One region of the Arthrobacter sp. 10T425 genome, then DNA from elsewhere that is predicted to be linked to it. Evidence: riboswitches for the same ligand, from Rfam matches in the RefSeq annotation. Region 1 holds a riboswitch; each other region holds the start of a gene.
What was found. Region 1 has a riboswitch for S-adenosylmethionine ahead of AC1DDH_RS12495 (DUF1737 domain-containing protein). Riboswitches for the same ligand answer to the same signal wherever they lie in the genome.
Positions count from the first base shown of each region.

Region 2: another riboswitch for S-adenosylmethionine. It lies ahead of AC1DDH_RS07965 (aminotransferase class V-fold PLP-dependent enzyme); the one in region 1 lies ahead of AC1DDH_RS12495 (DUF1737 domain-containing protein).
Region 3: another riboswitch for S-adenosylmethionine. It lies ahead of metX (homoserine O-acetyltransferase MetX); the one in region 1 lies ahead of AC1DDH_RS12495 (DUF1737 domain-containing protein).

Region 1 is NZ_JBFTGZ010000009.1:134,630-145,109, forward strand. Features, by position in the region: gene AC1DDH_RS12465 (NUDIX hydrolase) at 39-578, shown strand; gene AC1DDH_RS12470 (low molecular weight protein-tyrosine-phosphatase) at 654-1,226, shown strand; gene pabB (aminodeoxychorismate synthase component I) at 1,223-3,289, shown strand; gene cls (cardiolipin synthase) at 3,313-4,788, opposite strand; gene AC1DDH_RS12485 (aminodeoxychorismate lyase) at 4,882-5,850, shown strand; gene AC1DDH_RS12490 (ATP-grasp domain-containing protein) at 5,923-6,876, opposite strand; SAM riboswitch class IV at 7,195-7,308, shown strand; gene AC1DDH_RS12495 (DUF1737 domain-containing protein) at 7,336-7,644, shown strand; gene AC1DDH_RS12500 (rhodanese-like domain-containing protein) at 7,641-8,060, shown strand; gene AC1DDH_RS12505 (O-succinylhomoserine sulfhydrylase) at 8,061-9,269, shown strand; gene AC1DDH_RS12510 (hypothetical protein) at 9,337-10,428, opposite strand; gene AC1DDH_RS12515 (glycosyltransferase family 2 protein) at 10,425-10,480, opposite strand, start outside.
Region 2 is NZ_JBFTGZ010000005.1:135,770-146,249, reverse strand. Features, by position in the region: gene AC1DDH_RS08015 (GDSL-type esterase/lipase family protein) at 1-144, shown strand, start outside; gene AC1DDH_RS08010 (DUF4097 family beta strand repeat-containing protein) at 296-1,123, shown strand; gene AC1DDH_RS08005 (PadR family transcriptional regulator) at 1,123-1,761, shown strand; gene AC1DDH_RS08000 (50S ribosomal protein bL37) at 1,876-1,950, shown strand; gene rsrA (mycothiol system anti-sigma-R factor) at 2,028-2,288, opposite strand; gene AC1DDH_RS07990 (sigma-70 family RNA polymerase sigma factor) at 2,285-3,037, opposite strand; gene AC1DDH_RS07985 (DoxX family protein) at 3,286-3,834, shown strand; gene aroA (3-phosphoshikimate 1-carboxyvinyltransferase) at 3,842-5,260, shown strand; gene rsgA (ribosome small subunit-dependent GTPase A) at 5,244-6,359, shown strand; gene hisN (histidinol-phosphatase) at 6,436-7,266, shown strand; SAM riboswitch class IV at 7,344-7,457, shown strand; gene AC1DDH_RS07965 (aminotransferase class V-fold PLP-dependent enzyme) at 7,492-8,931, shown strand; gene AC1DDH_RS07960 (class I SAM-dependent methyltransferase) at 9,013-9,807, shown strand; gene AC1DDH_RS07955 (Nramp family divalent metal transporter) at 9,975-10,480, shown strand, end outside.
Region 3 is NZ_JBFTGZ010000012.1:42,649-53,128, forward strand. Features, by position in the region: gene AC1DDH_RS14545 (bifunctional o-acetylhomoserine/o-acetylserine sulfhydrylase) at 1-1,310, shown strand, start outside; SAM riboswitch class IV at 1,494-1,609, shown strand; gene metX (homoserine O-acetyltransferase MetX) at 1,621-2,760, shown strand; gene AC1DDH_RS14555 (MFS transporter) at 2,927-4,309, shown strand; gene AC1DDH_RS14560 (LysR family transcriptional regulator) at 4,450-5,349, opposite strand; gene mmsB (3-hydroxyisobutyrate dehydrogenase) at 5,551-6,453, shown strand; gene AC1DDH_RS14570 (CoA-acylating methylmalonate-semialdehyde dehydrogenase) at 6,507-7,991, shown strand; gene AC1DDH_RS14575 (isochorismatase family protein) at 8,127-8,693, shown strand; gene AC1DDH_RS14580 (hypothetical protein) at 8,690-9,316, opposite strand; gene AC1DDH_RS14585 (SGNH/GDSL hydrolase family protein) at 9,430-10,302, opposite strand; gene AC1DDH_RS14590 (alpha/beta hydrolase) at 10,397-10,480, shown strand, end outside.

The DNA.
Region 1 (10,480 bases):
CAAGCACTGGGGGAATACCCTTGGGGCAGGAGGGAGCCATGACCGTTCGCAGCGCCGGCCTTCTGCTGTACCGGCTAAGGGGTGCATCACCGCCCGGCGGGGCGCCGCCATCCGGCAGCACACCGCAGCTTGAGCTCTGGATAGCCCACATGGGCGGACCGTTCTGGGCCCGCAAGGACTCCCGCGGCTGGTCCATCCCCAAGGGGGAATACCTCGCCGACGAGGACCCCCTGGCGGCCGCGCACCGCGAGTTCACGGAGGAAATCGGCACACCGGCACCCGCCGCCGACTACCACCGGCTTGGCGACTTCCGCCAGCCCTCCGGCAAGATCATCACGGTCTTCACGGCGGAAGCGGACTTCCGGCCCGAACGCATCGTGAGCAACACCTTCGAGCTGGAGTGGCCGAGGGGATCCGGCACGATCGGCAGCTTCCCCGAGATCGACCGCGCGGAATGGACCGCCGAGCCCGCAGCCCGGTCCAGGCTGGTCAAGGGCCAGCTGCCGGTCCTCGACGCGCTGGTCCGGCACCTCGGGCTGGAGCCGGCCGCACCCGGGCCCGGGCATGACAACAAGTAAAAGTCAGTTGACATCTTTTGTAATACTTCGCGGCGGCCAGCTAGCCAAGAGGCCCGGGATCGTTCATGCTTAGCTATGACCTCAATGTCGAGCCAGTACCGGATCATCGCGGTCTGCACCGGAAACATCTGCCGGTCCCCGATGGCGGAACTTATGCTGGCGGAGGCATTCCGGGCCGAGCGCCTCACGGGGGCCGTGGTCGATTCCGCCGGCACCACCGCGTATGAGGCCGGCCGGCCCATCGATCCCCGGGCAGCGCGCAAACTCACGGCGCAGAACATCGCTTCGGACCGCCACGTGGCGCGCGAATGGCGGCCCGAATGGTTCGCGAGCCGGGATCTGATCCTGGCCCTCGACGTCGACCACTACGGCTGGCTCCGGCAGGCAGCACCGGACCGGGTCTCGCTGGCCAAGATCCGCATGCTCCGCAGCTTCGACCCCGCCGTGGCCGACGAGGACCCGCTGGAGCAGGGCATCGAGGACCCGTGGTACGGCGGCCACACCGACTTCGACACCACCTGGAACCTCATCCGGGCCTCCCTTCCGGGGATTGTGCAGCACGTACGCACCGAGCTTGGGCGGCAGGACGGGCAACATCACGGCAGTGATCAAGCCAATGCACAGCAGCCGGTACGCTCTATTTCATGAGCCCCGCACCCGTCATCATCGCAATCGACGGGCGCTCCGGCTCCGGCAAGACCACCCTGGCCATCGAACTGGCGGCGCGGTTGAGGGAACACCACAAGGTCTCGCTCTTCCACCTCGAGGACATCTATCCCGGCTGGAACGGGCTGGCGGCGGGGATCGAGCGCTACGTCACCACCGTGCTTTCGCCCTTGCGGCGCGGGGAGAACGCGGAATGGGTCAGCTGGGACTGGGCACGGCACTACGACGGCGAGGCCCGCACCACACGCCCGGCCGAAATCGTCCTGGTGGAGGGCGTCGGTGCCGCCGCGGCGGCCGCAGTGCCCCTGCTGGACGCCGTGATCTGGGCGGACTCCTCCGACGCGGACCGCCGGGCCCGGGCGCTGGCCCGGGACGGCGACACCTACGAACCGTTTTGGGACCAGTGGGCTGCGCAGGAAGCGGAGTGGCTGGCGGCCGATGACGTCCCGTCCCGCGCGGATCTGCACGTGCTCAACCTGGCGGACGGCACCGCCCCGGACGACGTCCTGCAGGCCCTTCAGTACCTTCCCGCCGTCGCCCCTGCCCTGCTGCCCGAACTCGCCGCCCGGCGCGGGCTGCAGTTGCTGGCAGAACGGATCGAGGCCCGGCCCGAGGCCGGGCAGCTGTTTGCGGCGCTCTTTGGCGGTTCACCCAACGCCGTGTGGCTCGACTCCTCCCTGGACCCGGCAGGGCTGGCCCCGGAGGCAGCGGAGCGGAGCCGCTTCAGCATTTTGGCCGACGACGGCGGCCGCTTCGGCCAGGCCGTCCGGCACAGTTCCGGACGGACCCGCGTCAGCACGGGCCAGGCCACCGTGACCACCGATGGCCCGTTCTTCCGCTGGCTCGACGGCGTGTGGGGCCGCCGCGCGCTCCGCGCACCCGAGGCCTACCCGTGCGAGTTCACCCTGGGCTGGCTCGGGTACCTCGGCTACGAGCTCAAGCGCGAAACCGGCGGGAACGACGTCACCGCCGCCACCCCGGACGCCTGCCTGATCTTCGCCGGCCGTGCCGTGGTCCTTGACCATGCCGAGGGCACAGCCTGGCTGCTGACCCTGGACGCACCCGACGCCGGGGACTGGCTTCAGACGGCACGTACGGCCGTCACCGCGGCCGCGTCGGCGCAAGCGGCCGCTCATGCCTCCCCGGCCCAGCGTGTCAGCGCCCCGCAAACCACCGCCCCGCGCTTCGCCGCCCGGGACACGGAAGTCGGCTACAAGGCGAAGGTCACCGAGGCCCAGCGTGAGATCGCGGAAGGAAACACCTACGAGGTCTGCCTGACCACGGTGCTCACGGCGCCCTCGCCCGCGGGGCCTCACGGCGTGGATCCGTGGCCGGCCTACCTGGACCTGCGGCACCGGAACCCGGCCCCGTTCGCCAGCTTCCTGCGGTTCGGCGGGCTCGCCGTGGCGAGCACGTCGCCGGAGCGGTTCCTGCAGATTGCCGCGGACGGCAGGATGCGGGCCGAGCCGATCAAGGGCACGCGCCGCCGGGACACAGATCCAGGCACGGATGCCGCCCTGCGCCAGGAGCTGGAGTCTTCGGCCAAGGACCGGGCGGAAAACATCATGATCGTGGACCTGTTGCGCAACGACTTGAGCCATTTCGCCGTCCCGGGTTCGGTGGCCGTCAGCCGGCTGTGTGCGATCGAGAGCTACGCCACCGTGCACCAGATGGTGAGCACCATCGATGCCCGGCTGCGGCCCGGGATGCCGCGGGCAGAGGCGGTTGCGGCCTGCTTCCCCGCGGGTTCGATGACCGGTGCCCCGAAGGTCAGCACCATGGCCATCCTGGACCGGCTGGAGGCCGCGCCGCGCGGCGTGTACTCCGGGGCGATCGGTTACTTCTCCCTGAACGGGGCCGCCGACCTCGCCGTGGCAATCCGGACCCTCGTGGTCAGCGCCCTCGGCGAGGGTGCCGCGGAACTGAGTCTCGGCGTCGGCGGCGCTGTCACCGCCGACTCGACCCCGCAGGAGGAGTACGACGAAATCCGGACCAAAGCGTTCGGCGTCCTCTCGACGCTCGGCGCCGGGTTTCCCACGGGCTGAGTCGGCTGTCCCGCCGGCCCCGGCTACTGCAGGGTGGCCGTCAGCCGCGCGACGTTGTCCACGTATTTGACGCCCATCGGACGTTTCATCCAGTCCTCGAGCGTAAGTTCGCGCGAAATGCCCCGGTAGGTGTCCTCCACGGCGCTGATCCGCCGCACGATGTCCTCCCCCAGGAGCATCACCGAGACCTCCAGGTTCAGCGAGAAGGAGCGCATGTCCATGTTGCTGGAACCCAGCACGGCAACGTCGTCGTCGATCGTGAAGTGCTTGGCGTGCAGCACGAAGGGGGCCTTGTAGAGGTAGATTCGCACCCCGGCTTCAAGCAGCGCCTCATAGTAGGACTGCTGGGCGTGGTGGACCAGGAACTGGTCGCCTTTTTCCGAGACGAAGAGTTCGACGTCGACGCCGCGCTGCGCCGCCGTCGTCACCGCATACAGCAGCGAGTCATCAGGGACGAAGTACGGGCTGCAGATCGAGATCTTGCGCTGAGCCGAGTAAATCAGCGTGTTGAAGAGCCGCAGATTGTTTTCGGTGATGAAGCCGGGGCCGCTGGGCACCACCTGGGCGGTGATGTTGCCGGCGTGCAGTTCGGGCCGGTGCGCCAGCTGTTCCTCAATGGATTCGTCGGTCTCGCTGAGCCAGTCCGTGGCGAAGACGACGTTGAGCGTGGTGACGATCGGTCCACGCAGGCAGGCCATCAGCTCGACCCATTCGCGGCCGATCTTGCGGTGCTTGGGGTTGTTGTAGGAGGGCTCGATCAGGTTCTGCGATCCGGTGAAGGCGATCTCGCCGTCGATCACCATGATCTTGCGGTGGTTGCGCAGGTCCGGTCGGCGCCACTGCCCCTGCAGCGGGCTGAGCGGCAGCATGGGCCGCCAGCGGATCTTGCTCGCCTTGAGCCGGGCGATCAGCTTGCGATAGCCCTTGATGCGAAGCGTGCCAAGGTGATCGAACAGGACACGGACCTCGACGCCGCGCTCGGCGGCCTCTTCCAGCGCGGTCAGCAGATCGTCCGTGACGTGGTCCGAGCTCATGATGTAGAACTCGGCGTTGACGAAGGACTTTGCGCCGCGGACCGCCGCGGCCATCGCCTTGATGGAGTCGGGGTAGCCGGGCAGCAGCTCCACTTGGTTACCGTCCACCATCGGCAGCGAGCCCAGCGTCTTGTTCAGTTCCGCGGCGGAAGCCACCCATTCGGGTCCGGCGTAGCGGCTTTCCAGCATCGCCAGTTCCGAGGTCCCGGCGCGCACTCGGGTATTGACCGCGTCCTGCTGCGCGCGGCGCTTGCGGGAGAGCCGGAAGTTGCCGAACAGCAGGAACAGGAGCAGGCCGATGGTCGGCACGATGAAGATGCCCAGCAGCCACGCCATCGCGGTGGTGGGCCGCCGGTTTCCGGGGATGATGCCCAGTGCCAGCACTCGGATGGCGAAGTCGATCACCGTCAAAATCAGAATCGCCCAGGACGGTAAAGTCTCCGCCAGCGGAAATGGCCACAGCACAGGCGAACCCCTCAACGTACAAGCCACGCGGAACAGTTCCGAACGGGCAGTGACCAAATCCTATCCCGGGACCACCGAGACTAAGCTTTAGCCATGACCACTCCTGCCCCTGTTCCCGCGCCCGCGACCGTTCTGGTCTTCCTCGACCCGGCGTTCGACGGCGGCCGCGTTGCCGACGCGTCGCAGCCGCAGCTGATGGCCACGGACCTGGGCGCCACCCGCGGCGACGGTGTTTTCGAATCCCTCCTGGCCGTCGGCGGCCGGCCCCGCAAGATCCAGGCACACCTGACCCGTCTGGCCGGCTCTGCCCGGCTTCTGGAGCTGGACATCCCCGCCGAGGATGCATGGCGACGGGCGGTGGAAACCGCCATCTGCGAGTTCCGCGGGCAGGAACCCGCCGCGGCTGCACCGGGCGGCGCGGCGCAGGACGAGGTGGTGGTGAAGCTGATTGTCACCCGCGGGCCGGAGGGCGCGGCTGCCCCCACGTGCTGGGTCCAGGCCTCCGCCCCGGCCGCCGCGGGACGGCGGCAGCGCGAGACCGGGATCGACGTCATCCTGCTCGACCGCGGCTACGACAGTGAAGTCGGCGAGCGCGCCCCGTGGCTCCTGCTCGGCGCCAAGACCCTTTCCTACGCCGTGAACATGGCGGCGCTGCGCTACGCCCACCGGCAGGGCGCCGACGACGTCATCTTCACGTCCGCGGATGGCCGGGTGCTGGAAGGTCCGACGTCGACCGTTTTGCTGGCCCATCTGGAAACCTCGGACGACGGCGCCGGCGGCGTCAGCACCATCCGGCGGCTCATCACGCCCCAGCTGGACAGCGGCATCCTGCCCGGCACATCACAGGGCGCCCTGTTCACCGCCGCCAAGGCCGCCGGCTGGGAGCTGGGTTACGGCCCGCTGGAGCCGAAGGACCTGCTGGACGCCGACGCGGTCTGGCTGATCTCCAGCATCCGGCTCCTGGCCCCGGTCAACCACATCGACGGGCAGGAAATCGGCACCCCGGAACTCCGGCGCCAACTCACGGCCGAACTCAACGCCCTCTTCGCGACCATCGAATAGCAACGCGGGGTCAGTTACGGCCCATCCCATGTCCCCGGATGGGCCGTAAGTGACCCCGCGTTGGTGTTGCGCTCACCCCAGGGCGTCCGCGGGCACTGCCGGGCACAGGCGGAACGAGGCCGGGTTGAACGCCGGGAGCATGAACGTTGCGAGCACGGCGCCGAGCATTTCCGGGGCCCAGGTGCTGTTCTCCCCCAGGGTCGCGCAGACACCCAGCACCACGGGCGTTCCGTCGGTGCGGCGGCGGATCTGGACCTGGACCGGCCCGGTCAGCCCGAGCGCGCGGACGGCGGCCAGGCCCAGCTTGCGCACATCCCCGGCCTGGTTCGCCGGCACCCTGCGGCTGACCTCGTCGCTGCCGGCGCGTCCATACGGAGTCCTGGTCTTCTCGAGGACCACCGCCACCGGCGCCATCGCGTTGCGTGCCGGGGTGCCGAACACCAGGCACACATAGTCGGCGCCCGGGATAAATTCCTGGACCAGTTGCCCCGCCGGCATGTTCTTCCAGCTAACGGAGTCGGTTCCGGCCAGCAGGTGGATACCATGGGAGCCTTTGAAGACCCGCGGCTTGACCACCACGGGGCCGCTGAGGCCGGCGAGGGAAGCCGGCGCGGCGGCGAGGTCGCCCGGAACCGCGAACCGGGGCACCGGGATGCCGGCCGCTTGCAGCGCCCAGGTGGCGAACAGGTGGTCGTTGGCGAGGGCAACCGCGGCGGGGTCGGCCACGATGATCCGCACGTCCTGGGCGAATCCCGCGCGGGCCGCGGCCAGGACCGGGAGTTCCACGGTGAGGGTCGGAATGATGACGTTGATGGCTTCGCGGTCCACCACCCGGCGCAGGTCCAGGACCATGTCCGGGTTCGTCGCCGGCAGGAGCCTGACCGCGGCGGCGGGAGCCTCCCCGGCCTGGCGGGTGTCGGCACGGGCGTCGGAGCCGAGGTACGGGAGGCCCCGGGCTTCGAGCTGGGCCGCGACGGCCCGTCCGGCGGCGCTTGTAATCCCGGTAACGAGTATGCGCGGGCCCACGATTGCTCCATTCCGCCGTCACCGGCCGGACCGCGGCTGCGGCTCCGACCGTTCCAGCCTCCGATTCCCAGACAGCTTGTTGATGGACAGACGAGTCGATTCCGGGACTGCTTGATTCACACATTGCTCGAATCACCTGCAGCTCCGGCCGACTCGTCGGACCTAATCCCCCCAGTAAACGGCGAAACGTCCCGGCAGACACGAGTGGGCTGTACCCGAAACTGGAGCCCGCCACTACTCGCCCGGGCCGCGGTCCGGTTACGGAACATGACGACGGCGGCGGTGCGGGCCGGCGTCGCAGGTGTTACGTTTTTGGGGAGTAATGAGAACCGGTGCCAAGCCCTGACTGGCCGGTCGGCAACCCTCCCTTTCGCGGCGGGGTGCCTCAGGTGAATACTCGGCAATCGAGAATTCGAGCTGCAAGCGTGAAAGAGGAGATCCGTCGTGACCGACACGTCAATACCCACAACAGCCGCGCCCGGCACAGCACCCGGTACCGCACCCGGGGGCGAGGAGAGGCTGGCCTACCGCCTGTTCACCGGGGCGGATGACCGCGCCTTTTGCGAGCGGGTGTCAGCCGCCCTGGCCGAGGGCTACGTGCTGCATGGAAGCCCCGCCGCCAGCTTCAACGGAAGCACCGTGATCGTGGCGCAGGCGCTGGTCCTGCCGGCCGCGATTGCCAGTGCGGACGCCGCCGTGGCCAATGCGGTTGATGAGCTCGACGCCGACGAATTTGGCGCCGACGGGGCCTTCGCGGGCCACGCATGAGCTACGCCGGAGACCTCAGCCCGCAGGAGGCGTGGGCCAAGCTGGAGGCCGGAGCCATCCTGGTGGATGTCCGGACCGAGGGCGAATGGGCCCACATCGGCATCCCGGACACCGCGGCCGCGGGCGAGAGCCGCAACGATCCGCTCTTCATCCAGTGGAACCTCGCTGGCGGCACGCCGAACCCGCACTTCGTGGAACAGCTAAGGCAGCAGGCGCCGGAGGACACCGCCGTCGAACTGGTGTTCCTTTGCCGTTCCGGGGCCCGGTCGATCGCGGCCGCGACGGCCGCGACGGCCGCCGGCTACACCTCGTACAACGTCCTTGAGGGCTTCGAAGGCGAGACCGACCGCTTTGGCGAACGCACCGTCAATGGCTGGAAGAACCGCGGCCTGCCCACCAACCTCGGAAAGATCTAAGTGACTTTCAATCCCGACGCCGCCGGCTGGGCGGCCGACACCCAGGCCGTCCGTGGCGGCCTTGACCGCACCGGCTTCCAGGAAACCACCGAGCCGATCTTCCTCAATTCAGGATTCGTCTACGAGTCCGCGGCCGCCGCCGAGCGCGCCTTCACCGGTGAGGACGAGCGCTTCGTCTACTCCCGCTACGGCAACCCCTCCGTCGCCACCTTCCAGGAGCGGCTCCGGCTGCTCGAGGGAACGGAGGCGTGTTTCGCGACGGCGTCCGGCATGTCCGCCGTCTTCACCGCCCTGGGCGCGCTGTTGGCGGCCGGCGACCGGGTGGTCGCGGCCCGCTCGCTGTTCGGCTCGTGCTTCGTGATCCTCAACGAAATCCTGCCGCGCTGGGGTGTCGAGACGGTCTTCGTGGACGGCCCGGACCTGGAGCAGTGGAAATCCGCGCTGTCCGAGCCGACCACGGCGGTGTTCTTCGAGTCGCCGTCGAACCCGATGCAGGAAATCGTGGACATCGCCGCCGTGAGCAAACTGGCGCACGCGGCCGGCGCCACGGTGGTGGTTGACAACGTCTTCGCCACCCCGCTGCTCCAGCGCTGCGGCGACCTCGGCGCGGACGTGGTGGTCTACTCCGGCACCAAGCACATCGACGGCCAGGGCCGCGTCCTGGGCGGGGCCATCCTGGGCACCAAGGAATTCATCGACGGGCCCGTCAAGCAGCTCATGCGGCACACCGGTCCGGCGCTTTCGGCGTTCAACGCCTGGGTGCTCACCAAGGGCCTGGAGACCATGGCCCTGCGCGTCAACCATTCCTCGGCCTCCGCGCTGCGGCTGGCCGAATGGCTCGAGGGACAGCCCGCGGTCGGCTGGGTAAAGTACCCGCTGCTGCCGTCCCACCCGCAGTACCCGCTCGCAGTGCAGCAGATGAAGGCCGGCGGGACCGTGCTCACCCTGGAGCTGCAGCCCTCCCCCGGGCGCACGGCGAAGCAGGCCGCGTTCGCACTCCTGGACGCGCTGCGGATCATCGACATCTCCAACAACCTGGGGGACGCCAAGACGCTCATCACGCACCCGGCCACCACCACGCACCGCGCGATGGGCCCGGAAGGCCGCGCGGCGATCGGGCTCAGCGACGGCGTGGTCCGGCTCTCGGTGGGCCTGGAGGATGTGGAGGACCTGATCCGCGACCTCGGCCAGGCGCTCAAGCAGGTCTAGGCGCTCAAACAGGTCTAAACACTCAAGCAGGTCCAGGCGCTCAAAGCAGGTCCAGGGCCATGGCCGCTCAGGCCCAGGCCGCCTTGAGCGCCCGCCAGGCGTCGTCGTCCAGCATGCTGGACGGTGTGACGGCGACGGCGGCCGCCCCGCCGGAGACAGACGCCTCCAGCCCGGCCGCCAGGTCCGCGGCGGAGATGCGCCCGTCCTTGGCCCACATCCCGACCGAGATGGCGAACTTCCCGGACCGCTTCGCCATGGCCGCGGCCAGCTCGGCGGAATAGGCGGGAGCGGCGTCGTTGAGCCCGAAGTAGTCCCACAAGACCAGCCGGTCCGCGGCCGCGGCGAGCAGCCCGTAGTCATGGCCGCTCTCCGGCCGGTCGCCGGCGGGATCGTCCCACGGCGCCCGGACGTCCATGTCGAGCGTGGCACCGTTCGCGTGGGCGGCCGCCGCCGCCTTGGCCACGATGGCCGCCACCGCCTTCGACCGCCAGGCCCCAAGGCTCGGGTGTTCGACGTCGATGTCCCCGTTCGCGAGCCGCGGCCAGTCCGTCCCGCCGCTGGCCAGCCGGTAGGAATCGCGGTCGTCGCCGCCGTAGGTGTTGTTATCGAACATCAGTTCCGTCAAGGCCACGGCGTCCGGCTGGTACCGCCTGGTCACCTCGGCCACCAAGTCGACCAGCCGCTCCCCGACGGGTCCCGTCGTGAGTGCGCTGACGCTGGCGAACTCCGTGGAGCGGGTGCCGTCGAAGTTGATGCCGGCCAGGCCCGGGTTGGTACGGATCCAGCCGGGGATCAGCAGGTCGATGGTCAGTGTGATCCTGCGTTTCCTGCCATCACCGCCGGTCCCCAGTGCCTTGACCGCTTCGGCCACGTGGTCACGGCCCGGGACGGCCTCCACCTCGGGGTGGGCGTCCCAAGGGAACGCCGTCCAGTCCAGCCGCCCCACGCTGATGGTGACGCTGTTGGCGTTGACCTCATCGAGCCGTCTGGCCAGTTCCGGCAGCGTCGAGGCGGCGTCGACCACAGTTTCGTAGCCGACGCCGACAGTGCGCTCCGCGGCGGGCGCCGTGGGTCCCTGCGGCCCGCCGCACCCAGTGGCAGAAAGGGCCAGCACCGACAGGAGCACGAGGGCAGGGAAGGCAGCCGGTCTGCGCCTCAAACGCTGACGTCCGGGCGCACCGCCGGGGCGGTGACGCTGACCACACCGGTCC
Region 2 (10,480 bases), on a different contig from region 1:
TCGCCGCTGCTGAACCACGAGCAGTGGCGCCAGGACCTCGCGGCCAACGGCGGCACGCCCGGCCAGGCCGGCTATGGCCTCATGGCCTGGCTCGTGCTGCACCGCGGCTGGTTCCAGTGGCTGGGCCTGGACACCCCGGAATAGGCGGGCAAGCAGGCAACCGGCCGCGCCGGGACCCCACCCTCCAGGGATTTCGCGATATATCTTGACCTGCCGTCAAGCGCGATATATCGTGACTTCATAGTCGCGATATATCGTTAGTTGCCCCAGCCCTTTCGCCTTTTCCGGAGGAACCATGTCAGAGAACACGTGGACCGTGACCGGCCCGCAGACCATCGACGTCGACGGCGTCCACTCCCTCAAACTCGGGATTGTCCGCGGCCGCTTCGACATCGTCACCCATGACGAGGACGTTGCCAGGATCGAGGTCTCGGAAATCGAAGGCGACCCGCTGTCGGTTTCGATCGTCAACGGCCGCCTGGAAGTCCGCCACCAGCTGCACGGCCCGCAGGGCTGGTTCAAGAACCTGATGAGCACCGTCAACAACGGCAGCAGCAACTCGGTGGTCATCAGCATCGCCCTGCCGGCCGGCGTCGAGGTCGAGGCCGGGACGGTGAGCGGCGACGGCATGGTTTCCGGGCTCAGCGGCCACACCCGGCTCAACACCGTCTCGGGATCCGTACTGGCCGACGGCACCGCCGGGAACCTGTCCGTCAACACGGTCAGCGGCGAGGTGATTGCCCGCAACCACCACGGCGTCCTGACCGCCAAGAGCGTCTCCGGCGAAGTGACGGCCTCGGGCGAATTCAGCAACATCCGGGCGAACACCGTCAGCGGCGACCTGAACTTCGACCTGCACGGCTTCACCCATGACTTTGGCGCCAATTCGGTCTCCGGCGACGTCACCATCCGGCTGCCGCACGACGTCGGGGTGGACATCGTTGCCAAGTCCGCCAGCGGCGCGGTGGTCATCGATGACACGAGGTACGTCCAGCCCGGCGGCACGGTGCAGACCATCGCGGGACCAGACGCCAAGCTGATGCTGGTCCGGACCAACTCGGTCTCGGGAAAGACGTCGCTCTTCCACGGCCAGCCCAGCCCGGACACCGAAACGGCCCTCTGATGCCTCCCGTCTTCGCCCACGGGGCGCTGCGGCTGTACCTGCTCGCCCTGCTCGAATCGGGCCCCAAGCACGGCTACGAGCTGATCAAGGCGCTCAGCGAGCGTTTCGGCGGAACGTACTCCCCCAGTGCCGGAACCATCTACCCGCGCCTGGGCAAGCTCGAAGAGGAAGGGCTCGTCGCCACCCGCACGGAAGGCCGCCGCACCAACTACAGCATCACTCCGGCCGGCCTCACGGAACTGAACCGCCGGCGGGACGAACTCGCCGGCGTCGAGAACGACATCTCGGCGTCGGTCCGCCGGCTCGCCGACAACCTGCGCCAGGACATCCGCGTCAACATGCGCGGCCTCCGGGCCGACCTTGCGGCCACGGCCGAGGCGGCCCGGACCTCGGCCCGCGCCGCCGGTTCTGCCGGCGGGACGGGCACTGCCGGCGCCGCGGGAAGCCCTCGGTACTCCCCGGAGGGCGAACGGCGGCTGAAGGAGGCGGAAATGCTGGTGCAGGCGTTCCGCGACGACATGCGGGTGGAACTGCGGCGTCATGCCGGGAGCCGTCCGGTCACCGCCGTCACGCTCGAAACGGTCAGGACCGTGCTGGACCAGGCCCGGATCTCGATCCGAAATTCGTTGGAGGGCTGAGGCCGGGACCGACCGGCCGCGGCGCGTAGCACGGGCCTCCGGTTCGCGGCGGGTGCCGCGATGTGGGAGACTTGAGGGCAGCTCTTTTGAGTACCAAGATTAAGGAGGCCAGCTATGAGCAAACGTGCACGCAAACGTCGTGACCGTAAGCGTGGCGGCGCGAACCACGGTAAGCGCCCCAACGCCTAAGCAAAGCTTGGAATGACAGCTTTAAACGAATGACCCCGGAATCCTCACGGATTCCGGGGTCATTCGTTTATGTCGGCTCAGGCTTCCACCGTCCGGATCGAGTGAATCCGGTCCAGGATGGAGTTCTTGAGGTTTTCCGGAGCTGCTTCGGTACACGAACGCTTGACCATCACGCGGATGACACATTCGAGGTCATACTGCTCCAGGCACTCCGGGCAACTGTCCAGATGGTCCTTGATCTCTGCGATGTCTGCACGCGTGAGCGCACCATCCAGATATTCATAGATACGTTGCATCCGGGCGTCATCGCAATCGCCCAGTCCCTGGCAGTCGCTCATTTCCTGTTCTCCTGTTTGTTGCTGTCGGCCGCGGCGCTTGACTCGGTGGCGGCCCTGAATCCTCGTTCGGCGGCATAGTCCCCCAGCATGTCCCGCAGCATCTTCCGGCCGCGGTGCAGCCGCGACATGACGGTCCCGATGGGGGTGTTCATGATGTCCGAAATTTCCTTGTACGCGAACCCCTCGACGTCGGCGAAGTACACGGCCAGCCGGAATTCCTCCGGAATCGACTGGAGGGCGCGCTTCACATCCGAATCGGGCAGGTGGTCCAGGGCCTCAGCCTCCGCCGAACGCAGTCCCGAGGACGTATGCGACTCGGCGCGGGCCAGCTGCCAGTCCTCAATCGTGTCCGAATTCGACTGCAGCGGCTCGCGCTGACGCTTCCGGTACAGGTTGATGTACGTGTTGGTGAGGATGCGGTACAGCCAGGCCTTCAGATTGGTTCCGGGCTTGTACTGGTGGAACGCGGAAAACGCCTTCGTATACGCCTCCTGGACCAGGTCCTCGGCGTCGGAGGGGTTCCGGGCCATCCTCATGGCCGCCGAATACAGCTGGTCCACGTACTGCATGGCGTCACGCTCAAAGCGCGCCCGGCGCTCTTCCGCGGACTCGGTGGAGACATCAAGGGGCTTCCCGTCCACCTCGGTCTCCAAAGCGGCGGGCGTGCCGGCATCAGGTGTCTTGGTGGGCGTGGCGTCGTTTCCGGCAACCTCGTGCATGGCCACAACGGCCGGGTCCATGGTGCTCATTGCGTTCAAGTCTACTGTCACCTTCCGCCGGGCACCCGGAACCGCCGGAAGCGCGAGGCTCCATGATTGCCCGGAACCGGCTTCCGGTTCCGCCCTGTCTTTGACCAGAGTCAAATCTCCGCCTTCGTTAGCCTGCTGGGATCTGCCTTTCACAACCACGTCCTGCGGGCAAATATTCCGCAAAAGTGCAAGACTAGAACCGGTTCTCCCGCAGTGAAGCCGCTGTTCGTCCATCCAGGAGGAAATTCATGTCGTTTGTCCGCTTTCTCGCCCGGCCCATGCTCGCCTCCAGTTTCGTCCTCGCCGGCATGGACAAGCTCAAGAACGCGGATGACACTGCGGCCCAGCTGTCCCCCCTGTTGCGCCGTGCGGCCGACGCCTTGCCGTTCCAGCCAAATGAAAAAGTCGTGGCACGCGTGATCGGCGGCACCCAGATCGGTGCCGGCGTCTGCTTCGCCCTCGGCAAGTCCGCCCGGCTGGCGGCCACCCTGCTCGCCGTCATTTCGCTCCTGAACGGCTACGTCGAATGGCGCAGCGCGGACATCTCCTCGAAGGAAGCCCGCGACGCCCGCCGCAAACAGCTCCTGAAAAACGTCTCCCTCACCGGCGGCGTGCTCCTCGCCGCGGTCGATACCGCCGGCAAGCCCAGCCTGGCCTGGCGCGCCGGACACCTGGCCGCCGATGCCAAGAAGAGCGCCGGACACCTCGCCGCCGATGCCCGCAAGACCACCAACAAGCAGCTGAAGAAGGCCGACAAAGTCGTCCGCAAGGCCGTAGACCACTCTGCCGGGGCCTAAGACGGTAATGACTGGCACCACCCCCTCTGCAGCTGCCCCGTCCCACCCTGCCGGCGCCCATGCAGCCGGTCCCCATGCAGCCGACGCCGGTCCGCACTGGCCCGCCCCCTTCGCCGCCCGGCCGGTCGATGCCACTGTCACCGTTCCCGGATCCAAGTCCCTGACCAACCGGTACCTCGTGCTCGCCGCCCTCGCGGACGGACCTTCCCGGCTGCGGGCTCCCCTGCACTCCCGGGATTCCGCGCTGATGATTGAGGCCCTGCGGCAGTTGGGGGCCACCGTCACGGAAGTGCCCGGCGACGGCGCCTTCGGCCCCGACCTGGAAATCGTCCCGATCAGCATGGACACCGCGGCGGCTGACACGGCGATCGACTGCGGCCTGGCCGGCACGGTCATGCGCTTTGTCCCGCCGGTGGCCGCGCTGCGCCGCGGTGAGTCCCGTTTCGACGGCGACCCGCACGCCCGCAAACGCCCCATGGGCACCATTATCGAGGCCCTCGCCGGCCTGGGTGTGGCAGTCACCGCACCCGACGGCGGTCCGGCGTCGTCGTTGCCGTTCACGGTGCACGGCTCGGGCGAGGTGCGCGGCGGCCACCTGGTCATTGATGCCAGCGCTTCGTCCCAGTTCGTCTCCGCCCTGCTGCTGGCCGGGGCGCGCTTCACCGAGGGACTCCACCTGGAGCACGTCGGCAAGCCCGTGCCGAGCCTGGACCACATCAACATGACCGTGGCCGTGCTGCGCGGCGTGGGCGTGGCGGTCGACGACTCGGTGCCGAACCACTGGGTTGTCTCCCCCGGCCCGATCCGCGCCTTCGACGTCCGGATCGAGCAGGACCTCTCGAACGCCGGCCCCTTCCTCGCGGCGGCCCTGGCCACCGGCGGCACCGTGCGGATCCCGAACTGGCCCGCGGAAACCACCCAGGTGGGTGATCTCTGGCGCGGAATCCTGACCGCTATGGGCGCCACGGTGACGGTTGACGGCGGCACCCTGACCGTCAGCGGGGGCCCGGAGATCAAGGGCGGCGACTTCGACGAAACCAGCGAACTCGCCCCCACCGTAGCCGCGCTGTGCGCCCTCGCCACCGGCCCCTCACGGCTGGGAGGCATCGCCCACCTCCGAGGCCATGAAACGGACCGGCTCGCCGCCCTCGTCGCCGAAATCAACCGCCTCGGCGGCGACGCCGAAGAAACCCCCGACGGCCTCATCATCCGCCCGGCCGCGCTGCACGGCGGCGTCGTGCACAGCTACGCGGACCACCGCATGGCAACCGCCGGCGCCATCCTCGGCCTTGCCGTACCCGGCGTGGAAGTCGAGGACATCGCAACCACGGCCAAGACCATGCCCGATTTCCCGCAACTCTGGGAAGCGATGCTGGCCCAGGGACCCGCCGCAGATGAGGACACCGCCGGTGGCACGCAGCACTGATTCCTGGGACGAGTCCGACGTCCGGATCCGGCCGAACAAGAAGGGCACACGGCCCCGCACCAAGGACCGGCCCAGCTACGACGACGCCGTCACCGGACGCATCATCACCGTTGACCGCGGCCGCTACACCGCCGTCGTCGGCGAGGGGACCGCGGACGAACGCAAGATCATCGCGGCCCGGGCCCGGGAACTGCGCCGCAACCCGGTGGTTGCCGGCGACTTCGTCTCCCTGGTCGGGGATGTCACCGGCGAGCCCGACACTCTGGCGCGGCTGGTCAGGATCCAGGACCGCAAGACGCTGCTGCGCCGCAGCGCCGACGACACGGACCCGATCGAACGTGCCGTCGTGGCCAACGCCGACCAGCTGGTGGTGGTGGTCGCCGCTGCCAACCCCGAGCCGCGGACCGGTTTCATCGACCGCGCGCTGGTGGCCGCGTACGACGCCGGCATTGAGCCGCTGCTGCTCGTCACCAAGGCCGACGTCAAGGATCCCGCCGAGCTGCTGTCCAACTACCAGCACCTCGACTTCCCCGTCATCATCTCCAAGACCGCCGACTCCGCCGCTTCCGGCATCGACGCCCGCTCCGACGACGGGCTCTCCGCCCGGCTCGACAAGGACGCGGTATCCCAGCTGCGCGACTACCTCGACGGCAAGGTCACCGTGATGCTGGGCCACTCCGGCGTCGGCAAGTCCACCATGGTCAACGCCCTGACCGGGGCCGAGCGGGCCACAGGAGGCGTGAACGCGGTAACCGGCCGCGGCCGCCACACGTCCTCCTCGGCACTGGCGCTCAAAGTCAACGATGCCCCGGCCGGCAGCTGGATCATCGACACCCCCGGCATCCGGTCCTTCGGCCTGGCCCACGTGGACCCGGACCGGATCCTGCGTTCCTTCCCGGACCTGGAACCCGGCACCGATGATTGCGAACGCGGCTGCAAGCATGACTCCACCGCCGTCAACTGCGGCGTCGACAAGTGGGTTGCGGCCGGGCACGCGGGGCCCTCGGGACCGGCCAGGCTCGCGTCCCTGCGCCGGCTGCTGGGCACGGACCCGCGGATGGAAGCGCAGGAAACCAAGGAACTGGGCACCGTCTCCTAGCCGGACCGGCAGCGGGGCGGCGGCGCCGAGCCGCGGCCTCCCGCCCGGCGGCCCGGTTTGACGGTAGTTTGGAACCATGAGCCAACCCGCTTCGAGCTACAACGATGACCTGCGCCTTGCCCATGTACTGGCAGATTCGGTCGATTCCCAGACCATGAGCCGCTTCAAGGCGCTCGACCTTCGGATCGAGACGAAGCCCGACCTCACACCCGTCACCGATGCCGACAAATCCGCGGAAGAGGCCATCCGCGGCCAGCTCTCCCGGTCACGTCCGCGTGACGCGGTCCTGGGCGAAGAGTTCGGCAGCTCGGGCCACGGTTCCCGCCGGTGGATCATCGACCCGATCGACGGCACGAAGAACTTTGTCCGCGGCGTCCCGGTCTGGGCCACCCTGATCGCCCTCGTCGATGAGGGCGAGCCGGTGGTCGGCCTCGTCAGCGCGCCGGCACTGGGCAAGCGCTGGTGGGCCGCCAAGGGTGCAGGCGCCTACACGGGCCGCTCGCTCGCCGCCGCCACACGGTTGAAGGTATCCAACGTCTCCAATCTCGAGGACGCCTCGCTGTCCTACTCCAGCCTTGGCGGCTGGAAGGAACGCGGGAACCTGGACGAGTTCCTGGGCCTGACCGAGGAAGTGTGGCGGACCCGCGCCTACGGTGACTTCTGGTCGTACTGCCTCGTGGCCGAGGGCGCCGTGGACATCGCCTGCGAACCCGAGCTGAACCTCTACGACATGGCCGCCCTGGTGCCGATCGTGACCGAGGCCGGCGGCCGCTTCACCTCGCTCGAAGGCGAGGACGGCCCCTTCGGCGGCAACGCCCTGGCCACCAATTCGATCCTGCACTCGGAAGTGCTCAAGCGGCTCAACCCCGGACTCGACGACCTCTTTCAGGCCCACCCGAACAACTGATCCGCGCCCGTAATAATCCGCTTCACAATCGGCGGCCGCCTTTTCCCCGGCTGCGCCGATGTCCTACGCTCGATGCAGGTCACGAGTGCCAGCGCTAAACCCCGGTTTGCTGGCCGGCAACCCTCCAGTCGCGGTGGGGTGCCCCGGGTGACGACCTGGCCGGTCCGGAACGGACCCGGCAAGCGCGGATTCCCACGGTGTGGGGTCCTGTTCGAGTGAGGTCCCATGACAACTGCCATTTTCCCCGTTGCCCCTGAATTCCATGCACGGCTTGCCCTCGCGGCCCGCCCGCTGGCAGCCGTCACCGGGGCCGAAATCCAGGCCCCGCTGATCACCGGCGGCCACGCGCGCTACGCCAACCTCGACTACGGCGCCTCCGCCCCGGCCCTGTCCGTGGTCTCGGCCTACCTGAACGAAATCCTGCCGTACTACGCAAGCGTGCACCGCGGGGCCGGCTACGCATCGCAGATCAGCACCTCCGTCTACGAGAACGCCCGGGACATCGTGCGGGACTTCGTGGGCGGCCGGCCCGGCGATTCCGTGATCTTCACGCGCAACACCACCGATTCCCTGAACCTGCTGGCCGGCTGCCTGCCGCTGCGCGACGGGCGGCCCGCGGGCGAGGTCCTCTACCTCGACATCGAACACCACGCCAACCTCCTGCCCTGGCAGAATGTCCCGCACCGCAGCGTCGTGGCCGCCGCCACCCTCGCGGCCACCGTGGACCGCCTGCGCGACGAACTCGCCCGCGGCGGCGTCAGTCTGTTGGCCGTCACCGGCGCCTCCAACGTCACCGGGGAGATCCTCCCGATCCGGACCCTGGCCGCACTGGCGCACGAATACGGCGCCAGGATCGTTGTCGACGCCGCGCAGCTCGCCCCGCACCGGCGGATCAATATCGCCGCGGACGACGTCGATTACCTCGCCTTCTCGGGGCACAAGCTGTACGCCCCGTTCGGCGCCGGCGTGCTGGTGGGGCGGACGGACTGGCTCGACGCCGGCACCCCGCACCTGGCCGGCGGCGGCGCGGTCCGCGATGCCCGGCTCGACTCCGTCAGCTGGACCACGGGACCTGCCCGGCACGAGGGCGGCTCGCCGAACGTCCTCGGTGCGGCGGCCCTCGCCCGCGCCACCCAGGTCATTGCAGCCCTGGACCCGGAGCAGTGGCAGGCCCACGAGGACGCCATCCGGTCCTTCCTCGTCGAGGGCCTCCAGGGCATCGAAGGGGTAACCGTGCACCGGATCTTTGCCGATTCAGCTTCCGATTCTTCCTCCGCTTCTTCCACTGGAGGCGATCAGCCGGACACCGGCACGATCGGCGTCGTGAACTTTTCCGTGGAAGGCTACGACGCCGGACTGGTGGCCGCCTACCTGTCGGCCGAACACGGCATTGGCCTGCGCGACGGCCGCTTCTGTGCCCACCCGCTGCTCAAGCGGCTCGGCCTGCCCGCCGGCTCCCTGCGGGCCAGCTTCGGCCTCGGCTCACGGCTGGAGGACGCCGAACGCCTGCTGGCCGGCCTGCAGCAGCTGCGGCAGAACGGACTCGGCTGGGATTACGTGGTGGATGCCGGCCGCTGGGTGCCGGCCAACGATACCCGCAGCTACCCCCACTGGGCGCCGAACACCCCGGGCACCGCCGGCGCTGCGCCCTGCACCCTCGACTAGCGCAGGATCAGGGCCCGGCGCGGGTGCGGTAAATTCGAAAGGTATCTGAAACCAGCAGGACCTTCCCGAAGGAGATCGCACGTGGCAAGCGCCTGCCCCAGGCTGCACAGCGGAGCTAGGCTCCACAGCGGACCGAAGCTGCACAGCGAGCGGCGCCAGGAACTCGGACAAAGCTTCCAGGACGGCGGCGAGCACTATGAACGCGTCCGCCCCGGCTATCCGCAGGAGTCGGCCGACTGGCTGGTCCCGGCGGGAGCCAGGGACGCCGCGGACATTGGCGCGGGCACCGGGAAGTTCACTTCCCTTTTGGCAGAACGCGGACTGGCCGCGGTGGCCGTGGACCCCTCTGCCGACATGCTTGAGCAGTTGCGCCGGACCCTGCCGGACGTCACCGCCATCGAGGGCAGCGCCGAGGACACCGGTCTCGAGCCGGAGTCCTTTGACCTGGTCACGGTTGCCCAGGCGTGGCACTGGTGCGACCCGGGCCTGGCCAGCGCCGAGATTGCCCGGATCCTGCGGCCGCACGGCGTGCTGGGCCTGATCTGGAACCAGCTGGACACCAGCGTGCCCTGGGTGCACCGGCTCTCCCGGATCATGCACGCCGGGGACGTCCACAAGCCGCACTTCCGTCCGGCCGTGGGCCCCGAGTTCGCCGGGCTGGAGAGCCACCTGACGCGCTGGGAGGATTCCGTCACGACGGAGGACATCCAGGAGCTGGCCAAGTCCCGCAGCTACTATCTCGCGGCATCGGACTCCACCCGGGCCAAGGTCACAGCCAACCTCGCCTGGTATCTGCACGAACACCTGGGACACACCCCAGGCGAGGTGCTCCGGCTGCCCTACCTGACCCAGACGTGGCGGGCCTTCCGGGCCTGATGCACGCTCACCCCGGATTGCCCCGGATTGCACGCAGCGCCCGCCGGGCTTATTGTTTCGGTATGCCTAATAAATTCTTATAGGCACACGAAACTTTGACACCGGCTGTTTTCCGGCCGGCGCCGATCATCGCGTCAACGCCGACGCGCCAATCACAGGAGCTGGCAGTGCTGGAGCTAACGGGACACGGGCAACCGGCGCAGGACGCCCCCACTTACAAACACCCGGGTGCCCGGAGGGCGCTGATCGGCCTGTTGGGACCGGCCTTCGTGGCGTCGATCGCCTACGTGGACCCCGGAAACGTGGCCGCCAACCTGACCGCCGGAGCGCAGTACGGCTACCTGCTGGTGTGGGTCCTCGTGGCCGCCAACGTCATGGCCGTGCTCGTCCAGTACCAGTCCGCCAAGCTCGGGATCGTCACGGGCAAGAGCCTTCCGGAGATCCTTGGTGAACGGCTCAAGCCGTTCTGGCGCCGCGCCTTCTGGGTGCAGGCCGAAGTTGTCGCCGCCGCCACCGATCTCGCGGAGGTGGTGGGCGGCGCAATTGCCCTGTACCTGCTTTTCGGCCTGCCCCTCCCCCTTGGCGCCCTGATTGTCGGCGCCGTGTCAATGCTCCTGCTCGCGGTCCAGGCCCGGCAGAAACAGCGGCCGTTCGAATTCATCATCATGTTCCT
Region 3 (10,480 bases), on a different contig from region 1:
ACGCCTGGTCCTTTGAAACCCGCCAGATCCACGCCGGCCAGGAGCCGGACAGCGCCACCGGCGCGCGTTCCCTGCCTATCTACCAGACGACGTCGTTCGTGTTCCCCAGCGCCGAAAGCGCCGCGAACCGCTTTGCGCTCGCCGAGCTCGCGCCCATCTACACCCGGATCGGCAACCCGACCCAGGATGCCGTCGAACAGCGCGTCGCCAGCCTGGAAGGCGGTCTCGCGGCGCTGCTGCTCAGCTCCGGCCAGGCCGCCGAGACGTTCGCCATCCTCAATATCGCCGAGGCCGGGGACCATGTGGTGGCCAGCCCCAGCCTCTATGGCGGAACCTACAACCTGCTCGCGCACACGCTGAAGAAGTTCGGCATCTCCGTGACCTTCGTGGCGGACCCGGACAACCTGGACCAGTGGCGGGACGCCGTCCAGCCCAACACCAAGCTGTTCTTCGGCGAAGTGGTCTCCAACCCCCGCCAGGACGTCCTGGACATCGAGGGCGTCTCCCGGGTGGCGCACGAGGCCGGCGTGCCGCTGGTTGTCGACAACACGCTCTCCACCCCCTACCTGATCCGGCCGATCGAGTGGGGCGCGGACATCGTGGTCCATTCCGCCACCAAGTACCTCGGCGGGCACGGCGCCGCGATCGCCGGCGTGATCGTGGACTCCGGCAACTTCGACTTCGGGAAGGACCCGGAGCGGTTCCCCGGCTTCAACACCCCCGACCCCACCTACAACGGCCTGGTCTATGCCCGCGACCTCGGAGCGGGCGGCGCGCTGGGCGCGAATCTCTCCTACATCCTCAAGGCCCGGGTCCAGCTCCTGCGCGACCTCGGCTCCGCGGTGTCCCCGTTCAACGCGTTCCTCATCGCCCAGGGCATCGAAACGCTGAGCCTGCGCGTCGAGCGCCACGTGGCCAACGCCACGAAGGTGGCGCACTGGCTGGAGGGGCGGAACGACGTCGAATCGGTCGCCTACGCCGGGCTGCCGTCCAGCCCCTGGTACGAGCGCGGCCGCAAGTACGGGCCCAAGGGGACCGGCGCCGTCGTGGCGTTCAACATTGCAGGGGGAGCGGAGGCCGGCAAGCGGTTCGTCGATGCCCTCGAACTGCACTCGCACGTCGCGAACATCGGCGATGTCCGGTCGCTGGTGATCCATCCGGCGTCGACCACCCACAGCCAGCTCTCGCCCGAACAGCAGGTGATCGCCGGGGTGAACCCCGGGCTGGTGAGGCTTTCGGTGGGACTGGAGCACATTGACGACATCCTGGCGGACCTCGACGCCGGATTCCGCGCGGCCAAGTCCGCCTAGGCCGAAGCCCACGCCGAATTTCCCCACCTTTACGGGCATGACACCGGGAATCGCCGGCACTTCGGGGCGACCCGCCGGTCACGGCTGTCAAAGGTGGGGAGTCTGCGGTGCTGACGGGTCCGGCTGTCACATGGAAGTCATAATCTTCGTCATTTCCGCACCCCGTTTCGTAGACTCGTACCAGGTCATGAGTGCCAGCGACAGCCCCGGCTTGCTGGCCGGCAACCCTCCTTTTGCGGCGGGGTGCCCCGGGTGAAGACCTGGCCTGCCGGTCAGCTGACGGCGGGCAAGCGCGAAGATAGGTCCTCACATGACGATTGCCGTCACCCGCACGGGTGTTCCCGAAACCAAACCATCCCGGACCCCTGACGGGACCGTCCAGTTCGTCAGGATCGGTGATCTGCAGCTCGAATCCGGGACTCCGTTGCCGGATGTGGTGCTCGCCTACGAGACGTGGGGGACCCTGAACGCGGACGCCTCCAACGCCGTGCTCATTGAACACGCCCTGACCGGCGACACACACGTGACCCGCGGCGAGAGCGGGGAGCCCGGCTGGTGGGAACAGCTCGCCGGACCCGGGGCTCCCGTGGACACGGACAAGTATTTCGTCGTTTCGATCAACATCCTGGGCGGCTGCTACGGATCCACCGGGCCTTCCACCCCGGCCCCCGACGGGCGCCCTTGGGGATCGCGGTTCCCGCTGGTCACCCTGCGGGACACCGCCGCCGCCGAGGCGCGGCTGGCCGATGCCCTGGGCATCGGCAGCTGGTACGCGGTGCTGGGCGGCTCGCTCGGCGGCGCGCGCGCCCTTGAATGGGCCGTCACGTTTCCCGGCCGGGTCCGGCGCTGCGCCGTGATTTCCGTCGGCGCCAGCAGCACCGCCGAACAGATTGCCTTCGCGCAGGCCCAGACGCTGGCCATCCGCCAGGACCCCCACTTCAAGGGCGGGGACTACTACGGCGGCCCGGAACCCGAAGCAGGGCTCGCCCTCGCCCGGCGCATCGCGCACATCACCTACCGCTCAGCGGCCGAACTGGACGGCCGGTTTGGCCGCAACGCCCAGGAGTCCGAGACGCCCCTGGAAGCCGGATCGCTGGCCGGACGCGGGCGCTACCAGGTGGAAAGCTACCTGGACCACCAGGGCAGCAAACTGGCCCGGCGTTTCGACGCGAACAGCTACATCGCGATCACCGAAGCCCTCATGAGCCACGATGTGTGCCGGGGGCGCGGAAGCCTCGGGGAGGCACTGGCTCCGGCCACCGCCGAGTTCCTGGTGGCGGCCGTGGACTCGGACCGCCTGTATTTCCCGGCCCAGTCCCGTCAACTGGCAGAGGCCCTGCCGGGCGGCCCGGAACTGCACATCATTGAAGCGCCGATCGGCCACGACGGCTTCCTGACCGAAATCGGCCAGCTGAGCGGGCAGCTTCGGGGGACCTTCTTCGGCCACTAGGCCGGCCCGCTTGTGCATTTTTGCAGATGCGCTCTGCACTAATGGCCGTTGAGGCTCAGGGCGGGAGCGTCCATACTCATGGGGAATGACGCCATGTGCCCTACATCACGGGCGTCCTCAGTCCAATGGTCCGCAGGGTGTCGAAGGCGACACCGAAGGAGTTCACATGAGCACGGAAAACGCCGCGACAACGCGCGCAGACGAGCCGGACGTCAAAACGTCCGGACTGAAGAAGGTAGTAACGGCCTCCATGGCCGGCACGGTGGTGGAGTGGTATGAATTCTTCCTCTACGCCTCCGCCGCCACGCTGGTCTTCGGCAAGACGTTCTTCCCCAATTCGGGCACGGAACTCGACGGCATTATCGCCGCGTTCCTGACCTACGCCGTCGGATTCGTCGCCCGCCCGATCGGCGGCATCGTCTTCGGCCACTTCGGCGACAAGTTCGGCCGCAAGCAGCTGCTCCAGGTCAGCATCCTCCTGGTGGGCGTTTCCACCTTCCTGATGGGCTGCCTGCCCACCTTCGCGCAGATCGGCTACTGGGCCCCGGCGCTGCTGGTCTTCCTGCGCTTCGCCCAGGGCTTCGCCGTCGGCGGCGAATGGGGCGGCGCCGTCCTCCTCGTCGCCGAGCACAGCCCCAGCAAGTCCCGCGGGTTCTGGGCCAGCTGGCCCCAGTCCGCCGTTCCGCTCGGCAACCTGCTCGCCACCGCCGTGCTGTTCACGCTGTCCTCCGTGCTGTCCTCCGCCGACTTCCTCAGCTGGGGCTGGCGCGTCGCCTTCTGGCTCTCCGCCGTGATCGTGCTGGTCGGCTACTACATCCGCACCAAGGTCCAGGACGCCCCCATCTTCCTGGAGGCCCAAAAAGAAGTCGAGGTTGAAAACAAGGGCTACGGCGTGGCCGAAGTCTTCCGCCGCTACCCGCGCGGCGTCTTCACCGCGATGGGCCTGCGCTTCGCCGAGAACATCCTCTACTACCTCGTGGTCACGTTCTCGATCACGTACCTGAAGGTCGTCGTCCAGACGGACACCTCGCGGATCCTGCTGCTGCTGCTCGTGGCGCACTTCGTCCACTTCGCCGTGATTCCGATGGTCGGCAGGCTCTCGGACAACGTCGGCCGCAAGCCCGTCTACATGGCCGGCGCCATCCTCGGCGGCACGTGGGGCTTCTTCGCCTTCCCGATGATGGATACCAAGAACGACTTCATCATCCTCGCCGCGATCACCATCGGCCTGCTGTTCCACTCCCTGATGTACGCCGGCCAGCCGGCGCTCATGGCCGAAATGTTCCCGACCCGGATGCGCTACTCCGGTGTCTCGCTGGGCTACCAGGTCACCTCGATTGTGGCCGGTTCGCTGGCTCCGATCATCGCCGTCGCGCTCCTGAGCCAGTACAAGTCCTCGGTCCCGGTCGCCATCTACCTCCTCGGCGCCTGTGTGGTCACTTTGGTTGCGGTGTTCTTCCTGAAGGAAACCCGCGGCATTTCGCTCCGCGACGTCGACGCCGCCGACGCCCGTGGCACCGCCGACCTCCTCGCCGCCAGCAAGCGGTAATCCTCACCGGCCTCACCAGACCCGGTGGGGGCAGACTGCCCGGATCCGCGCACCGCGCGGACCCGGGCAGTCTGCGTTAACGCGGCAGGCTAACGCCGCAGGCTAACGCCACAGGCACCGGTCCGGCTGCGCTGGGCGCCTCAGGCGGACAGCACATCCTGCCGCTCCCGGATTTCGCCGCGAATCGCCTCCAGCACGGCACGGACCGGGGCCGAACGCAGCGCCTCGGGCCGGGCCACAGCCCAGATGGGCAGCTGGCGCTGGAAGTCGTCCGGCAGGACGGGCAGAAATTCCGGCCGGCCCGCCACGAGGAAATTGGGGAGCAGGCCTATCCCGGCGCCCCGCCGGACGGCCTCCAGCTGGGCGAAGACGCTTGTGGCCTGGAAGCTGGACCGCGGCACCGGCAGCTGCGTTGAACGGTGGCCCAGCTCGGCGACCTGGAGCGCCGATTCCACGTAGGAGACAAAGCCGTGTTGCCGGACGTCGTCGAGCGTTGCCGGAAGCCCGTGCTCCTGCGCATAGCCGGGACTGGCGTACAGCCTGAGGAAATAGTTGCTCAGGAAGATCGCGCGGGCGGTGGTGGTGTCCATGTTGCCCACCACCACTTCCAGGTCCACACCGGAGCGGTTTTGGCTCACCTTGCGGGTGGCGCTGAGCAGTTCGACGTTGAGCAGCGGATTCGCCCGCTGCAGCCGGACGAGGGCCGGGGCCAGGAATTCGGCGCCGAAGCCGTCCGGGGTGCTGATCCGGACCAGGCCGGAGACCACGTCGCCGGAGCGGGCAATGCTGCTGGAGAGGGCACCGAGAGTGCCCTCGATAGCTTCCGCCGCCGCGACCGCCTGGCTGCCGAGTTCGGTCAGCTCCCAGCCGTGCGGGCTGCGTTCGAGCGTCCGGCCGCCGAGCTGTTTGTCGAGGGCCAGGACGCGGCGGGAAATGGTGGTGTGGGTGGTGCCGAGCGTCTCGGCCACGGCGTTGAACCGGCCCAGGCGTGCCACGGTCAGCAGGATCAGCAGGTCGTCGGGGCTCGGTAGCCGGCGCAAGTCCACTATTGTCCCCCTCTGCAGCGAGTGTGGCGGAGCCAGAGCCATGATTGTGCATCTGTGCACATGGCATCTGTGATTTTTTACCTTGATTGCACTCTAACAGGGTGTGATGGTGGACACCGGGGCGCCGGAGTTTCGGCTTTCACGCCGGAGCGCGTCGAGGCGCCCGGCAGCACATCAAGCAAAGGAGCTTAAGCCATGGCAGTCATCGCCTGGATCGGACTCGGAAACATGGGCGGATCCATGTCCGTCAACCTCTCAAACGCCGGACACGAAGTCCGTGGCTTCGACCTCAACAGCGCAGCCGTTGCCGCCGCCGAGGCCGGGGGAGTCAAGGCCGCCGGCAGCATCGCCGAGGCCGTCGCCGGCGCCGACGTCGTCTTCACCATGCTCCCCAAAGGTGAGCACGCCCGCGCCGTGTACCTCGGCCAGGACGGCGTCCTTGCCCACGCGGACACCCGGACCCTCCTGGTGGATTCCTCCACCATTGACATCGCCTCCGCGCAGGCCCTGCACGACGCCGCCGCCGCCGCCGGCTTCCGCTTCGTCGACGCACCCGTCTCCGGCGGCATGAGCGGCGCGAAGGCCGCCACGCTGACGTTCATGATCGGCGGCGAGGCCGGCGCCGTCGCCGACGCCACCGAATACATCCGCCCCATGGCCGCGAACATCATCCCCACCGGCGGCGCCACCACCGGCCAGGCCGCGAAGATCTGCAACAACCTCATGCTCTTCATCAACCTCGCCTCCACCGCCGAGGGCGCGGTCCTGGCCGAGCGGCTCGGCTTGGACAAGCAGGTCTTCTGGGACATCGCGTCGGTCTCCTCCGGCGACAGCTGGGCGCTGCGCACCTGGTACCCCGTGGCCGGCGTCGTGCCGACCGCCGCGTCCAACAACGACTTCGCCCCGACATTCACCACCGAACTGGCCAACAAGGACATCGGCCTGGCCATCAGCGCCGCGCGGGACACCGGCACCCCGCTGGAACTCGGCGAGCACGTCCAGCAGCTTTTCCAGCGCCTCATCGACTCCGGCCAGTCCGGCCAGGACTGCTCGATGATCGTCAAGCTCGTCGACGGCACCCTCGAGTCCGCCAACTAGCCCCCCACAGCCCTGCCCCCCACGGCCCTGCCCCTCACGAAAGAGACCCACCCATGGAACGCATCCCGCACTTCATCAACGGCGCCCTGATCTCCGACGCCGAGCGCTTCGGCCCCGTGTTCAACCCGGCCACCGGCGAGCAGGAGAAAGAGGTCGCCCTGGCCTCCGCCGCCCGCGTCGAGGAGGCCATCGAGGCCGCCCGCGCCGCCCTGCCCGGCTGGCGCGCCACGAGCCTGGCCAGGCGCACCGCCATCTTCTTCAAGGTCCGTGAACTGCTCATGCAGCGCCGGCCCGAACTCGCGGCCCTGCTCACCAGCGAGCACGGCAAGGTCCTCTCGGATGCGGAAGGTGAAATCACCCGCGGCCTGGAGAACATCGAATTCGCCACCGGGCTCTCCCACATGCTCAAAGGCGAACGCTCCGAGCAGGTCTCCGGCGGCGTCGATGTCCACTCGGTCCGCCAGCCGGTCGGCGTCGTCGCCTGCATCACGCCGTTCAACTTCCCCGCCATGGTGCCGCTGTGGATGATCGGCAGCGCCCTGGCCTGCGGAAACACCGTGCTGCTCAAGCCGAGCGAGAAGGACCCGTCCTCCGCCATCTTCATCGCCCAGGTCTTCGCTGAGGCCGGGCTGCCGGCAGGGGTGCTCAACGTCGTCCACGGCGACAAGGAAGCCGTGGACGTCCTGCTGGAACACCCGGCGGTCAAGGCCATCAGCTTTGTCGGCTCGACGCCGATCGCGAAGTCCATCTACAAGCGCGCCGCTGATCACGGCAAGCGCGTCCAGGCCCTGGGCGGCGCGAAGAACCACATGGTGGTCCTGCCGGACGCGGACCTCAACATGGCCGCGGACGCCGCCGTCTCGGCCGCCTACGGCTCCGCCGGGGAGCGCTGCATGGCAGTCAGCGTCCTCGTCGCGGTCGGCAGCATCGCCGACGACCTCGTGGAGGCGATCACCACCCGCATGTCAGCCCTCACGATCGGCCCGGGCACGGACCCGGCCTCCCAGATGGGTCCGCTCATCACGGCCGAGCACCGCGACAAAGTGGCCTCCTACGTTGCCGGCGCGGCCAACGAGGGCGCCACCGTGGTGGTGGACGGCCGCGAACACGAATTCGACTCCAACGGCTTCTTCATCGGCGTCAGCCTGATCGACCACGTCAAGCCCGGAATGAAGGTCTACGACGACGAGATCTTCGGGCCCGTACTCTCCGTGGTCCGCGTCGAGACCTACGCCGACGCCGTGAAGCTGGTCAACGACAACGAGTTCGGCAACGGCGTGGCCATCTTCACCCGCGACGGCGGCGCCGCCCGCCAGTTCGAGTTCGACGTCGAGGCCGGCATGGTGGGCGTCAACGTGCCCATCCCGGTGCCGGTGGGCACCTTCTCCTTCGGCGGCTGGAAGAATTCGCTGTTCGGCGACACCCACATGTACGGCCCGGAAAGCATCCGCTTCTACACCCGCGGCAAGGTGGTCACCACCCGCTGGCCGGACCCGTCCACCTCGGTGATCGACCTCGGCTTCCCCCAGGTCGACTGACGCCGCAACCCCCAACAAAGGCAACGCGGGGTCACTTATCGCCCATCCGGCACCGGATCATGGGCCGCAAGTGACCCCGCGTTGTTTGCTGCCTCGGGATTAGAGTGGGCAGACACCGGGAATGCAGGAGGCATTGTGACCACGCTCTTCAACCGTCCCAACACGGCATTGCTCGTCGTCGATATGCAGATCGGCGTCGTCGCCGAGGCATACCGCCGCGACGACGTCGTCGCAACAATCGCCGCGCTCGTGGACAAGGCCCGCGACGCCGGGGTGGACGTCGTCTGGGTGCAGCACAGCGGTGAGGAACTCCCGCGCGGCAGCAACGGATGGCGGTACGTGCCGGAACTCGCACGCCTCAGTTCGGAGCCGCTCGTGGCCAAGGAGTACAGCGACGCCTTCGAGGCCACCGACCTCGAATCCGTGCTGGCCGGGCGCGGCATCGGGCGCTTCTTCCTGGCCGGTGCGCAGACCGACGAGTGCATCCGCTCGACCCTGCACGGCGCGATCACCCGCGGCTACGACGTCACGCTGGTCGCCGACGCCCACACCACCGAGGACCTGACCGAGTACGGCGCCCCGCCGCCGGCTCTGGTGGTCGCGCACACCAATCTGTACTGGCAGTACCACAAGGCGCCGGGGCGGACGGCAGGAACCGTCAAGGCGGCCGACGTCGAGTTCGCCGGCCCAGCAGGGTCCTAGCCCTTCATGATTTCCGCGCGCTGGGCCATGTAGTCCTCCATGGACAGCTTGCCGTCGGTGTACTGCTGGTCGAGCTCGGCCAGCTTGCGGGCCCGGTAGCCCTGCCCCGCCGACGGCGGCGGCGGAGACTGCGGCGCCTGCGCCTGTCCCGCGCCCGGCGCCGGGGGAGTTTGCGATGCCTGCGGCCGTTGCGGTTGCGGCGGGTTGTTCAGGTACTCGGGGCTGTCCTCGTAGGGGACGGGCGACTGGTAGCCGACCGGGTTCGGGTACTGCTGGCCGGGGTACGGCTGGTTCGGGAACGGCTGGTCCGGAAACCGGGGACTGGGGTTCTGCGGGTTCGGGTACTCCGCGCTGGGATACTCCGGGCTGGGGTATTGCGGGCTGGGATACGGCTCGTTGGCCGGACCCGACTGCTTCGGGGCGCCCAGCTGGCCAAAGCCGCCGAAGTAGTCCTGCTGGGTGTAGCCATCACGCGGCTGGTTGCCCTGGCCGGGGTTGTTCTGGCTGCCCGGGAACCGGCCGAACTGTCCCGGCGTGCCCTGGTTCCGGCCGCGGGCAGACCTGCGGTAGAGGCGCATCGCCACGGGAACCAGGAAGGACAACACGATGATCCAGAAGAACATACTGCTCACGGTACTGGGCCTTTCAGCTGCTGGGCCTTCTCATCTGCGGGCTCATCTGTAGGGCCGGAGAAGTGTCCCTCCAGCTTATGCCCGGCAGGCTCAGGCCCGAAGCCTCAGGACCGGACAGCGTCCTCGGCGCCGGGCGGGCCTTCGCCTGAACCAAGCGGAACGCCGGGACCGAACACCGGGCCGGCCAGCGGCCGCTTGGCCGTCATGCCGTCGCCGGAGGAGCGGTGCCGCAGCCGGCGGACCACCCAGGGGACGAAATACTCCCTGGCCCACACCAGGTCCCCGCTGCGCGCCTCGCGCCAACTGCGCTGCGGCAGCGGTTTGGGGGAGAGGGGCTGGAGCGTGTGCTCGACGTTCAGCGAGTCCAGCACCATGGCCGCGATCGTGTGGTGGCCCAGCGGTGAGAAATGCAGCCGGTCGACATTCCACATCTGCGGGTCATTGAGCTGGCGCAGCGACCACATGTCCGCGATCACGGCGTCGTGGCGCGCGGCGATCGTGCGCAGGTTCTCGTTGTAAATGGCCACCTTGCTGCGGATCCGGCCCAGCACTGTGGAGCCGGTATCCGGGCCGTTGAACAGGACGACGGTGGCGCCGCCCAGGCTCAGGATCTGCACCACCGAATCCAGCTTTTCGGCCAGCACGTCCGGATCGCCGCCCGGGCGGATGAGGTCGTTTCCGCCTGCGGAGAGCGTGATGAGGTCCGGTTTGAGGGACAGGCAGTGAGCCATTTGCTGGTCCACGATCTGCTGCAGGAGCCGGCCGCGGACGGCCAGGTTCGCGTAGGCGAAGTCGTTGTGCCCACGGCTGAGTTCCTCGGCCACGCGGTCCGCCCAGCCCCGATGGCCGCCCGGACTGGCCGGTTCCGGGTCGCCGATGCCCTCCGTGAATGAGTCGCCCATCGCCACATACCGGGTCCACGGGTGGGTGACGGTGTCAACGGTGGTCTCGGCTGGGGTGTCCGGTGAATTTTCCATGGGATCGGTATTGCTCACCCCCTTATCCTGCACTGTTCGCGTTTAGCTGCGCCACCGTAATTTGTTACCGCCGGGTAACTGTAAGAATAGTTCCATGACTCACGCTGACGCCTTCCCCGCCCCTGTCGTCCAATGGTCCCAGCCGGAGCAGGAACGGGCCGGCAAGCCGCTTCTTGTC